DNA from 2 places in the Mycobacterium sp. SP-6446 genome. Region 1 is predicted to be linked to the other one. Evidence: riboswitches for the same ligand, from Rfam matches in the RefSeq annotation. Region 1 holds a riboswitch; the other holds the start of a gene.

Region 1 (5,234 bases):
GCAGGCCATGCCGATAACGGCAACCGGAGTGACCGGTGTGGCGCTCATAGTGGGCGACGAACAGGCCGAATCTGAGCGAGACGACATGCCGCTGCCTCCTGACGGCAACGGCTAACTAGCTTGTTCGCTGCTTGACGCAATACGTGGCCCCTCCCCGGCCATCGAGGGTGCCCACGTTCGCTCAATTGACGTTGCCCGGTGTCAGGAGCTTTCCCGCACGTCAGCCGCCCCGATAGCAGGGGCGACATTATTATCGGCGTGCGCAGCGCGCAGGGAATTCGCCGAACCGTTATCTAATCGTGATGTTCGTTGCTGGATCCTGAATCCCGCCCGTACGTGGAATGCTCACCCCATGACCACAGCCCGCGTGCCCGGACTGCCGCTCGGCGAGGCCAAAGCCGCCGCCGACGAGGCGGCCGTGCCGAACTACATGGCCGAACTGTCCATATTTCAGGTGCTGCTGAACCATCCCCAATTGGCGCGCGCCGTCAACGACCTGCTCGCCACCATGTTGTGGCACGGCGCCCTCGACTCACGGCTGCGCGAGCTCGTGATCATGCGGATCGGCTGGCTCACCGCATGCGACTACGAGTGGACGCAGCACTGGCGCGTCGCGTCGGGGCTTGGCGTGACGGCCGACGACCTGCTGGGCGTGCGCAACTGGCGCGAACACGACGGGTTCGGGCCCACCGAGCGGGCGGTGCTGGCCGCGACCGACGACGTCGTGCGCGACGGCGCGGTGAGCGCCGAGAGCTGGGCGGCGTGCGAACGCGAATTGCAAGGCGACAAAACGGTTCTCATCGAACTCGTCACCGCCATCGGTGCGTGGCGCATGGTCGCGTCGATTCTGCAGAGCCTGCAGATCCCGTTGGAGGAGGGCGTGGCCAGCTGGCCGCCGGACGGCCGCGCGCCCGGGTCCGCAATCGATTGACATATCCATCAGTAATTCCTAGCGTCGGGCGATGCGAACCAGAGTCGCCGAGCAGCTCGGCGTTGAGTTCCCGATCTGCGCCTTCAGCCACTGCCGCGACGTCGTCGCGGCGGTCACCAACGCGGGGGGATTCGGAGTCCTCGGGGCGGTCGCGCACAGCCCGCAACGGCTGGACAGCGAGCTCACCTGGATCGAGGAGCAGACCGGGGGCAAGCCCTACGGGGTCGACCTGTTGTTGCCGCCCAAGTACGTCGGAGCCGACCAGGGCGGAATCGACGCCAAACAAGTCGCCGCGCTGCTGCCCGAGGAGCACCGCGCGTTCGTCGACGACCTCCTTACCCGCTACGGCATCCCGGCGACCGCCGAGCCGCCGCGCGCGCCGTCCGGCGGCGGGCTCAACATCTCGCCCAAGGGCTACGAGCCGCTGCTCGACGTGGCATTCGGCCACGACATCCGGCTGATAGCAAGCGCGCTCGGCCCGCCCCCGGTCGACCTCGTCGAGCGCGCCCACGACCACGACGTGCTGGTGGCCGCGCTCGCGGGGACCACGCAACACGCGCGGCGGCATGCCGCCGCCGGCGTCGACCTGATCGTCGCGCAGGGCACCGAGGCCGGCGGGCACACCGGTGAGGTGGCGACCATGGTCCTGGTTCCCGAAGTGGTGGATGCGGTGTCGCCGACGCCGGTGCTCGCCGCCGGCGGGATCGCCCGGGGCCGCCAGATCGCGGCGGCGCTGGCCCTGGGGGCCGAGGGCGTGTGGTGCGGATCGGTGTGGTTGACCACCGAGGAAGCGGAAACCGCCCCGGTGGTCAAGGAGAAGTTCCTCGCCGCCAGCTCCTCGGACACCGTGCGGTCGCGGTCGATGACCGGCAAGCCCGCGCGGATGCTGCGCACGGCCTGGACCGACGAATGGGAGCGGCCCGACAGCCCCGACCCCCTCGGCATGCCGCTGCAGACTGCGCTGATCACCGAATACCAGGTGCGCATCAATCAGGCCGCCGCCCACCCGGGCGCCAAGGCGCGCGAGCTCGCCACCTACTTCGTCGGGCAGGTCGTCGGTTCACTGGACCGGGTGCGCCCGACGCGCTCGGTGGTGCTCGACATGGTCGAGGAGTTCATCGACACGATCGGGCGGCTGGAGGACCTGGTCGAGAAGTGAGCACCACGACGCGCCGGCGCACTCGCCCGAGTTTGACGGTCTTCCGCCCTTCGTGCATCATCGTGACGGCACCTCGTTAGGTGAGGCGTCTACACGAATACAGGCCACTGACCCCGAACGTCCAAAGACGCCCCGGGTCAGGACAGCTCCTCCTGGCTTAAGGGTTGAGCCCAGGTGGCTTCCGGCTCGGATTGTTTCCGGCCAGGACACGTCGTGTAGTGCCGAAGCTCTGACGAGTGGGGTGCGGATCTCCGACGGTCGTCGGTTTCTGTACTCCTTTGTGCGCGCAGGTCGTGCGGGTGGCCGCACGCATCGTTGCCGTTGAGGAGGTGAGGGACGTATGAGCTCCAGCGATAGTCCGGACCGAAGTCCGCGCTCCGTTCCGTCCCGATCCGGCCTCCGGCGCGACGCTCTCGGCTAGCCGTCGCAACGCCAATCGGCTTACCGGCCAAGCATTCTCGGATCGGAACCAGTACGGGACGGGACACGTCCATCCAGCTAGTCCTCGTTCGAATTCCGTCTAGGAGGCGACCATGACCGCAGCCCTGCCCGACGAACTGGCAACCGCGGCACCCAAGCCCGCGCTGACGGTCGTGCGCGCCGACACGCCCGTCCACGTCCCCGCGCCCAAGAAGGTGACCAGCCGCGTCGACGTGCCGATCCTCGGCCCGGGCGCCGACCCGCTGGTGAACGGCGCCGCCCGTCTGTTGAGCATTCCGCTGCGTCACGCCTACGCGGCGCTGTGGCGCGCGGGCGTGCTCGAAGTCCGCGCCTGATCCACCGGCTAGAATCGGCGCAGCGGCATCGATCCGGCCATCACCGGGGAGCCTTCGGAAGAACGGCCATTGCAGCCCAGTAGAACCGAACGGGTAGGCCCGTCATAGCCGTCACGAGCGGTCGCGCGGCAGCGCGGCAAGCGGGGTGGTACCGCGGCGCTCGCGCAGCTAGCGCGTCGTCGTCCCCGGCCTGAGAACTGGCACAGGGAGACGACGCATTGACCTACCCGAAGTTGGCCGCCGGGGCACCCGACTTCCCGGCGCTCGAACTCGAGGTCCTCGAGTACTGGGCGCGCGACGACACCTTCCGGGCCAGCATCGCCCGCCGCGACGGCGCCCCGGAGTTTGTGTTCTACGACGGCCCGCCGTTCGCCAACGGCCTGCCCCACTATGGGCACCTGCTCACCGGCTACGTGAAAGACATCGTCCCGCGTTACCACACCATGCGCGGCGCCAAGGTGGAGCGCCGCTTCGGCTGGGACACGCACGGGCTGCCCGCCGAGCTCGAAGTCGAACGTCAGCTGGGCATCACCGACAAGTCCCAGATCGACGCCATGGGGATCGCGGCGTTCAACGAGGCCTGCCGCGAATCGGTGTTGCGTTACACCGACGAATGGCAGGCGTATGTGACGCGCCAGGCCCGCTGGGTCGACTTCGACAACGACTACAAGACGCTGGACCTGTCCTACATGGAGTCGGTGATCTGGGCGTTCAAACAGCTGTGGGACAAGGGCCTGGCCTACGAGGGCTACCGGGTGCTGCCGTACTGCTGGCGCGACGAAACCCCGCTGTCCAACCACGAACTGCGGATGGACGACGACATCTACCAAAGCCGCCAGGATCCCGCGATCACCGTCGGATTCCGGGTACCCGACGGCGAATTGGCCGGCGCCTACTTGCTGGTGTGGACGACGACGCCATGGACGCTGCCGTCGAACCTCGCGGTTGCGGTCAATCCGGACGTGACCTATGTGCAGGTGAAGGCCGGCGATCGCCGCCTGGTGCTCGCCGAGGCGCGCCTGGGGGCCTACGCCCGCGAGCTGGGGGAGGAGCCTGAAGTACTCGGCACCTACCGCGGAGCCGACCTGCTCGGCACGCACTATGTGCCGCCGTTCCCGTATTTCACCGACCCAGAACCGGGACGGGCCAACGCTTTTCAGGTGCTGCCCGGCGACTTCGTGACCACCGAGGACGGCACCGGAATCGTGCACATGGCGCCGGCGTATGGCGAGGACGACATGGCCACCACCGACAAGGTGGGCATCGAACCGGTCACCCCGGTCGACTCGAAGGGCCGGTTCGACGCCACCGTCCCGGACTATCAGGGCCAGCACGTCTTCGACGCCAACGCCCAGATCATCCGCGACCTGAAGAACCAGAGTGGCCCCGCGGCCGTGAACAAGCCGATCCTGCTGCGCCACGAAACCTACGACCATCCCTACCCACACTGCTGGCGGTGCCGCAATCCGCTGATCTATCGCGCGGTGTCGTCCTGGTTCGTCGCGGTCACCGAATTCCGCGACCGGATGGTGGAACTCAATCAGCAGATCACCTGGTACCCCGAACACGTCAAGGACGGCCAGTTCGGCAAGTGGTTGCAGGGCGCCCGCGATTGGTCTATCTCGCGAAACCGCTACTGGGGCACGCCGATTCCGGTGTGGAAGTCGGACGATCCCGCCTACCCGCGCATCGACGTCTACGGAAGCCTCGACGAGCTCGAACGCGACTTCGGGGTGCGGCCCACCAACTTGCACCGGCCCTACATCGACGAGCTCACCCGGCCCAACCCCGACGACCCCACCGGTCGCAGCACGATGCGGCGGATCCCCGACGTGCTCGACGTGTGGTTCGACTCGGGCTCCATGCCGTATGCCCAGGTGCATTACCCGTTCGAAAACGGCGACTGGTTCGACGGCCACTATCCGGGCGACTTCATCGTCGAATACATCGGCCAGACTCGCGGCTGGTTCTACACGCTGCACGTGCTGGCCACCGCGCTGTTCGACCGTCCGGCGTTTAAAACCTGTGTGGCGCACGGGATTGTGCTGGGCTCCGACGGCCAGAAGATGAGCAAGTCGTTGCGCAACTACCCGGACGTCACCGAGGTGTTCGACCGTGACGGCTCCGACGCCATGCGGTGGTTCCTGATGGCGTCGCCGATCCTGCGGGGCGGCAACCTGATCGTCACCGAGCAGGGCATCCGCGAAGGCGTGCGGCAGGTCCTGCTGCCGCTGTGGAACGCCTACAGCTTCCTGGCCCTCTACGCGCCGAAAGTCGGTGCCTGGCGCACCGATTCGGCGCACGTGCTGGACCGCTACATCCTGGCCAAGCTCGCGGTGCTGCGCGACGAACTCAGCCGGTCCATGGA
Region 2 (5,234 bases), on a different contig from region 1:
CCGAGCGTGCCCTCGGAAGCGTGCACCCAATCGTTTGCCGGAGGTCCGCAGCCCGGTGATCGGATCGAACTCAACGGGTAATCGGGTCGTTATCGCCACGTACCCGGCGGCGATGTGTATGTTTGCTAAAACCCGTAAAGGGTAGACAGTCAGTACAATAACGTTGTGTTGATCGCACCATCTCGAAGGGCGGACGCCATGCGTCGTACGGTTCGTTATCTATTCGTTATGGTAGCGATCGCCGGCATGGGCCTGCTGGGCAGCGCCGCCCGCGGCGTGGCCGCCGTCCCGCTACCCCAACCGATTCCCACAGTCGCGACCGTTTTGCCGGCCGATGGTGCCGTGGTGGGCGTGGCGCACCCGGTAGTGGTGACGTTCACTGCGCCCGTCACCGATCGCGTTGGCGCCGAGCGGACCATCCACGTCAGCTCGCCGAGCAACGTGCCGGGACACTTCGAGTGGGTCGACAACAATGTCGTGCAGTGGGTTCCGAACCGCTATTGGCCCGCACACAGCCACGTCTCGGTGGGTGTGCAGGCCCTGACGACCGGTTTTGACACCGGTGACGCGCTACTCGGTGTTGCCAGCGTGTCCGAGCACACGTTCACCGTCAGCCGAAACGGCGAGGTGCTTCGCACGATGCCGGCATCCATGGGGAAGCCCTCCCGCCCGACACCGATCGGCAACTTCACCGCGCTGTCCAAGGAGCGCACCGTGCGGATGGACTCGCGGACCATCGGTATCCCGCTGAGTTCGCCCGAGGGATACAACATCATCGCGTCGTACGCGGTCCGCATCACGAACAGCGGCGTCTACGTGCACTCGGCCCCGTGGTCGGTTGACTCGCAAGGCCATGCGAACGTCAGTCACGGATGCATCAACCTGAGCCCGGACAACGCCGCGTGGTACTTCAACCAGGTGAACGTCGGCGATCCCGTCGAGGTCATCGCCTAGCTGCCCCAACATCGCTGCGGGTGAAGACATTCCGCGCGATCGCGGCGTCTGGCCACCTACCTCAGCTGGGCGGCAACCCGCTCTTGATCGCGGCGTCTTGCTTGCGGCCGATGTCGGTCGCCATGCCCGGATCGATGGGATCGTTGGGCGCACTGTCGAATTCCAGGTTGACCAGCGCCTTGCCCTCACTGAACAACAGCACCGTCACCGCCTGGGAGTTGTCCGGCGATGTCCCGGAGATCATTGCCCCGTTGGATCCCACGTCGACCGGCTGCCACGTGCCGCTCACCTTGCCCGCGTAGTTCGCCTTGGTGTTCTCGATGCCGGCCGCCGCGGTCTGGGGGTCGGCGACGATCAAGATGGTGTCCCCGATTCGGCGGCTGTTGTCGGCGTTGGCGAACAGCTGCGCAACCCCCGGCGCATTGTTGGGGTTCAGCACGGGCGGTTGGGGTGTGGTGAGGTCCGGGCCGATGTCGCTCGGCTTGATCAGCAGCCCACTGTAATCCGTGGTCTGTCCGGGTGACGGGCCAGTCACGCCGGTCGACGCGGTGGACGACGCGCTCGACGACGTCGCCGGGGTCTTGTTGTTGCCGCAGCCGGTGATCGCGGTGCCGACCGCAAGGACGGCGACGCTCAAGCCGGCGACGGTAGTCCGGGCGAGCTCCATGGACATTCCTTCCCTGCCAATCCGCTGACGGCACAACACCAGCGCATACGAACATACGCGCAAATTTCGCCGGAGGGGCCGGAGAGTCGGCGGCCTATGCTGGCGTGGGCAAGCGTTTGGGCGAAGGAGGCCGAGATGACGGCTGCGACGGCGCGCGCCGTACGGTTCGACCGTTACGGGGGTCGTGACGAGTTGTATGTGGCGGACATCGACATGCCGGAGCCGGGCCCGGGCGAGGTGGTGGTGGAAGTTCGCGCGGCCGGCATCAATCCCGGCGAGGCTGGCATCCGGGTCGGGGCGATGCACGAGATGTTCCCCGCCACATTTCCGTCCGGCGAGGGCAGCGACCTTGCCGGCGTCGTGACCGCCGTAGCGCCGGGAGTCACCGAATTCGAGGTTGGCGACGAGGTGCTGGGTTTCAGTTTCCGGCGATCCAGCCATGCCACCCACACCGCGGTTCCCGTCAATCAATTGATCCGCAAACCTTCCGAATTGAGTTGGGAGGTCGCGGGTTCGCTGTACGTGGTGGGTGTGACGGCGTATGCCGCCGTCCGCGCCGTCGCGCCCCAACCGGGCGAGACGGTGGCCGTGTCGGCTGCGGCGGGCGGGGTCGGCAGCCTTGTCGTGCAACTGCTGGTCCTGCGTCAGGCGCGGGTGCTCGGCATCGCGGGACCTGGCAACGCCGACTGGCTGCGCGCACACGGCGTCGTCCCGGTCACCTATGGGGAAGGCCTGGCCGACCGACTGCGAGCGGCGGCCCCGAACGGAATCGACGCGTTCATCGACTTGTTCGGCCCGGACTACGTCCAGCTCGCGGTCGATCTCGGCGTGGCGCCCGAGCGGATCGATACCATCATCTCGTTTCAAAAGGCGGGCGAAGTCGGCGCCAAGACCGAGGGCAGCCAGGAGGCGTCGACCCCGGAAGTGCTCGCCGAAATCGCCCACCTTGTCGCCACCGGTGCCCTTGAATTCGACATCGCCGCGACCTACCCGCTGGACCGGGTCGCCGACGCCTTCGAGGAGCTCGAGCAGCGGCACACGCACGGCAAAATCGTTCTGCTGCCGAATGATTCGCGGTAGTCGAACGAACTACCGCCGATCGTCGACCGGGGGGTGGCCGCCCAACGACGCCGTGACCACCGCGATCGGCATCCGTGACACGTACAGGTTGGCCCGCTCCTGGGGAGTCAGCGCGCTGCGCGTGCGCAGCTTGTCAGCCAGCAGCCGAGCCGACCGCAGGAACGCCCGCCCGTGCCCGCGGGACCGAGCGGTAACACGGTGCGTAACAACGAAAGCCATGATTTTTCTCCTTCTGGATGCCCGATCGGCTCATGGCTCAGACGAAGAAAGCATTGCCGGAACCGGGTCGGGGCAAGAGGTATTTCGGATAGGGACTATCGTCGGGACTCATCTCGCCCTCACCTCCTCACGGCCGGGACACACGCGGGTGTCATCACATTCACCTGATCGGAAGAGGTAGTGACCGGCGCCGAGAACACCGATCGCACCCCTCTCGTCGGAGCTTTGGCACTGCACGGCGTATCCGGAACATCACCGGAAGCCACTTGGGCTCAACCCTTGGGTCCGGGAAGAGCTGTCCTGACCCGGGGCGTCTCTCGACGTTCGGGGTCAGTGGCCTGTGTCCGTGCAGACGCCTCACCTACCGAGGTGCTTGCCCGTCCATGCTGACATCGCGACCCGCCGCCCGTCAAACCCGCGCACCGAACCGGACACTTTTACGGCCTACCCTCGTGGGCATGGCCACAACTTTGCAGAACCCTCGGGTCGCGACCGTGCTCGACCGGATGTACGCCGAATCGAAAAGCCAGATGTCGCTCTTGCGTGAGCGGCGCGATCAGTTCGCCCGGCCGATGACCACCGCGGAACGCGCCGAGGCGATGAGCGAGTTCTACATCCCGGTGACCCCCGAAGCCGGCCGCCTGCTGTACGCGTTGGTGCGCGCGACGCGTCCGACCACGGTGGTCGAATTCGGGATGTCGTTCGGCATCTCGGCCCTTCATCTGGCCGCCGCGGTGCGCGACAACGGCACCGGACGAGTGGTCACCACCGAGCTCAGCGAAACCAAGATCGCCGCCGCGAAGAAAACGTTCGCCGAGACCGGCCTGGACGAGGTCATCACCATTCTCGAAGGCGATGCGCTCACCACGTTGCAGGGCCTGGACGGGCCGGTCGAGTTCGTACTGCTCGACGGTTGGAAAGATCTGTATCTGCCGGTGATCGAGCTGCTCGAACCGCGCCTGCCCACGGGTGCGTTGATCGTCGCCGACAACACCAGCGCGGCGGACACCGGGCCCTACCTCGAGCGCGTGCGCAATCCCGACAACGGCTACACCAGCTTCAATTTCCAGGTCCGCGAAAGCGACAGCATGGAAATCAGTTGTCGCACAAACGATTAACGCCTATCTCAGGGATTCCTCGAGCCACGGCGTCAGCCACTTCACGCCTTCCGGGGTGAGGTGCACGCCGTCGCTGCGCACCTTGATTCCGTCGACCTTGGCGCTATAAACACCGTCCGGACACAGCTTCTTGTTCAGGTCGAGGATCTGGACGCCCTTGTGGCGGCTAACCGTGTTGCGCAGCATCGTGTTCCACTGGTTGACCCGGTCCGGCTGGTCCTCCGGATACAGGCGGCCATCCGGCTTTTCGCCGCCGCGGCTGTAGGGGACGGTCGCCACCACCACTCGAACCCCGGGCACACTCACGATGTTCAGCGCCCGCTCGAGCTCACCGTTGAGGTACGCGTCGAAGGTCGGATCGCCGATGTGCGTCCACTGCCCCTCGTTGACCCGGTCGACGGTCTCCCAGCGGCCGATGATGAGCAGGGCGACGTCGGGCTGGTCCTGACCGACCTGCGTCGACCATCGGGTCGGCCAGGTGTCGCATTCCGGTCTTTGCTCCAGCGTTTGGCCGATATAGCGGTACGGCGTGCCGCGCACCAGGCTGCAACCGATGACGGTGTGGTCGAGGAAGGCGAATCCGGGCGTCGGCGGCAGGTAGTGCATCCAGGTCCAGCCGATCGAGTCGCCGAACACCGAAACGGTGAACGGGCGGTTGGGATCTCGAGGCCGCGGGCGAACCACACGGGGCGGCGACGGCGACACCGCCGCGACGGAGGAAACCCCCGGCGGCAAACCGGTTTCCCGTAGCGCGGGCCCGGTTCCCACCGGAACCAGAAACAAGGTGATCGCGGCGGCGCTCGCCACGGTGGCAGCCGCCAGCGGCAACAGCGGCACCCGCTCCGGTCGCCAGCGCCGGATCGGTTGCTCGATCAGCCACCACGATGCGGCGGCCACGGCCACCGTGGCGGCGCACCGGGCGGCGAACAGTGGCAGTCCTGTCCAGCCGGTGCGTTCCCCGTTGAGCGCCAAGAAGATTGGCCAGTGCCACAGATACACACCGTAGGAGATGGTGCCCAGCCACACCAACGGCGGCATGGCCAGGAGGCGGGCGACGAGGCCGCGCTGTTCCATGGCCACCGGCGCGACCACCAACACGGCCGCGATCGCGACCGCGATCAGCAGACCGTGGCGGAACTCACCGACATTGCCCGTCGCGTAGTGTGTGGCGGCCGCCAGCCCCGCCACACCGACAA

Evidence for each region. A riboswitch is a leader RNA that binds a small molecule or an ion and turns the genes downstream of it on or off. The one in region 1 is predicted to bind magnesium.
Region 2: another riboswitch for magnesium. It lies ahead of A5736_RS00300 (hypothetical protein); the one in region 1 lies ahead of A5736_RS19285 (Rv1535 family protein).

What each region holds. Positions count from the first base shown of each region.
Region 1 is NZ_MBEM01000215.1:3,910-9,143, forward strand. Features, by position in the region: partial or broken gene A5736_RS19270 (type I polyketide synthase) at 1-48, opposite strand, end outside; gene A5736_RS19275 (carboxymuconolactone decarboxylase family protein) at 353-931, shown strand; gene A5736_RS19280 (nitronate monooxygenase) at 963-2,090, shown strand; M-box (ykoK) riboswitch at 2,156-2,338, shown strand; gene A5736_RS19285 (Rv1535 family protein) at 2,624-2,866, shown strand; gene ileS (isoleucine--tRNA ligase) at 3,085-5,234, shown strand, end outside.
Region 2 is NZ_MBEM01000003.1:48,172-53,405, reverse strand. Features, by position in the region: gene A5736_RS00315 (L,D-transpeptidase family protein) at 199-954, shown strand; gene A5736_RS00310 (hypothetical protein) at 1,016-1,621, opposite strand; gene A5736_RS00305 (NADP-dependent oxidoreductase) at 1,757-2,701, shown strand; gene A5736_RS00300 (hypothetical protein) at 2,711-2,920, opposite strand; M-box (ykoK) riboswitch at 3,123-3,296, opposite strand; gene A5736_RS00295 (O-methyltransferase) at 3,379-4,038, shown strand; gene A5736_RS00290 (acyltransferase family protein) at 4,042-5,234, opposite strand, start outside.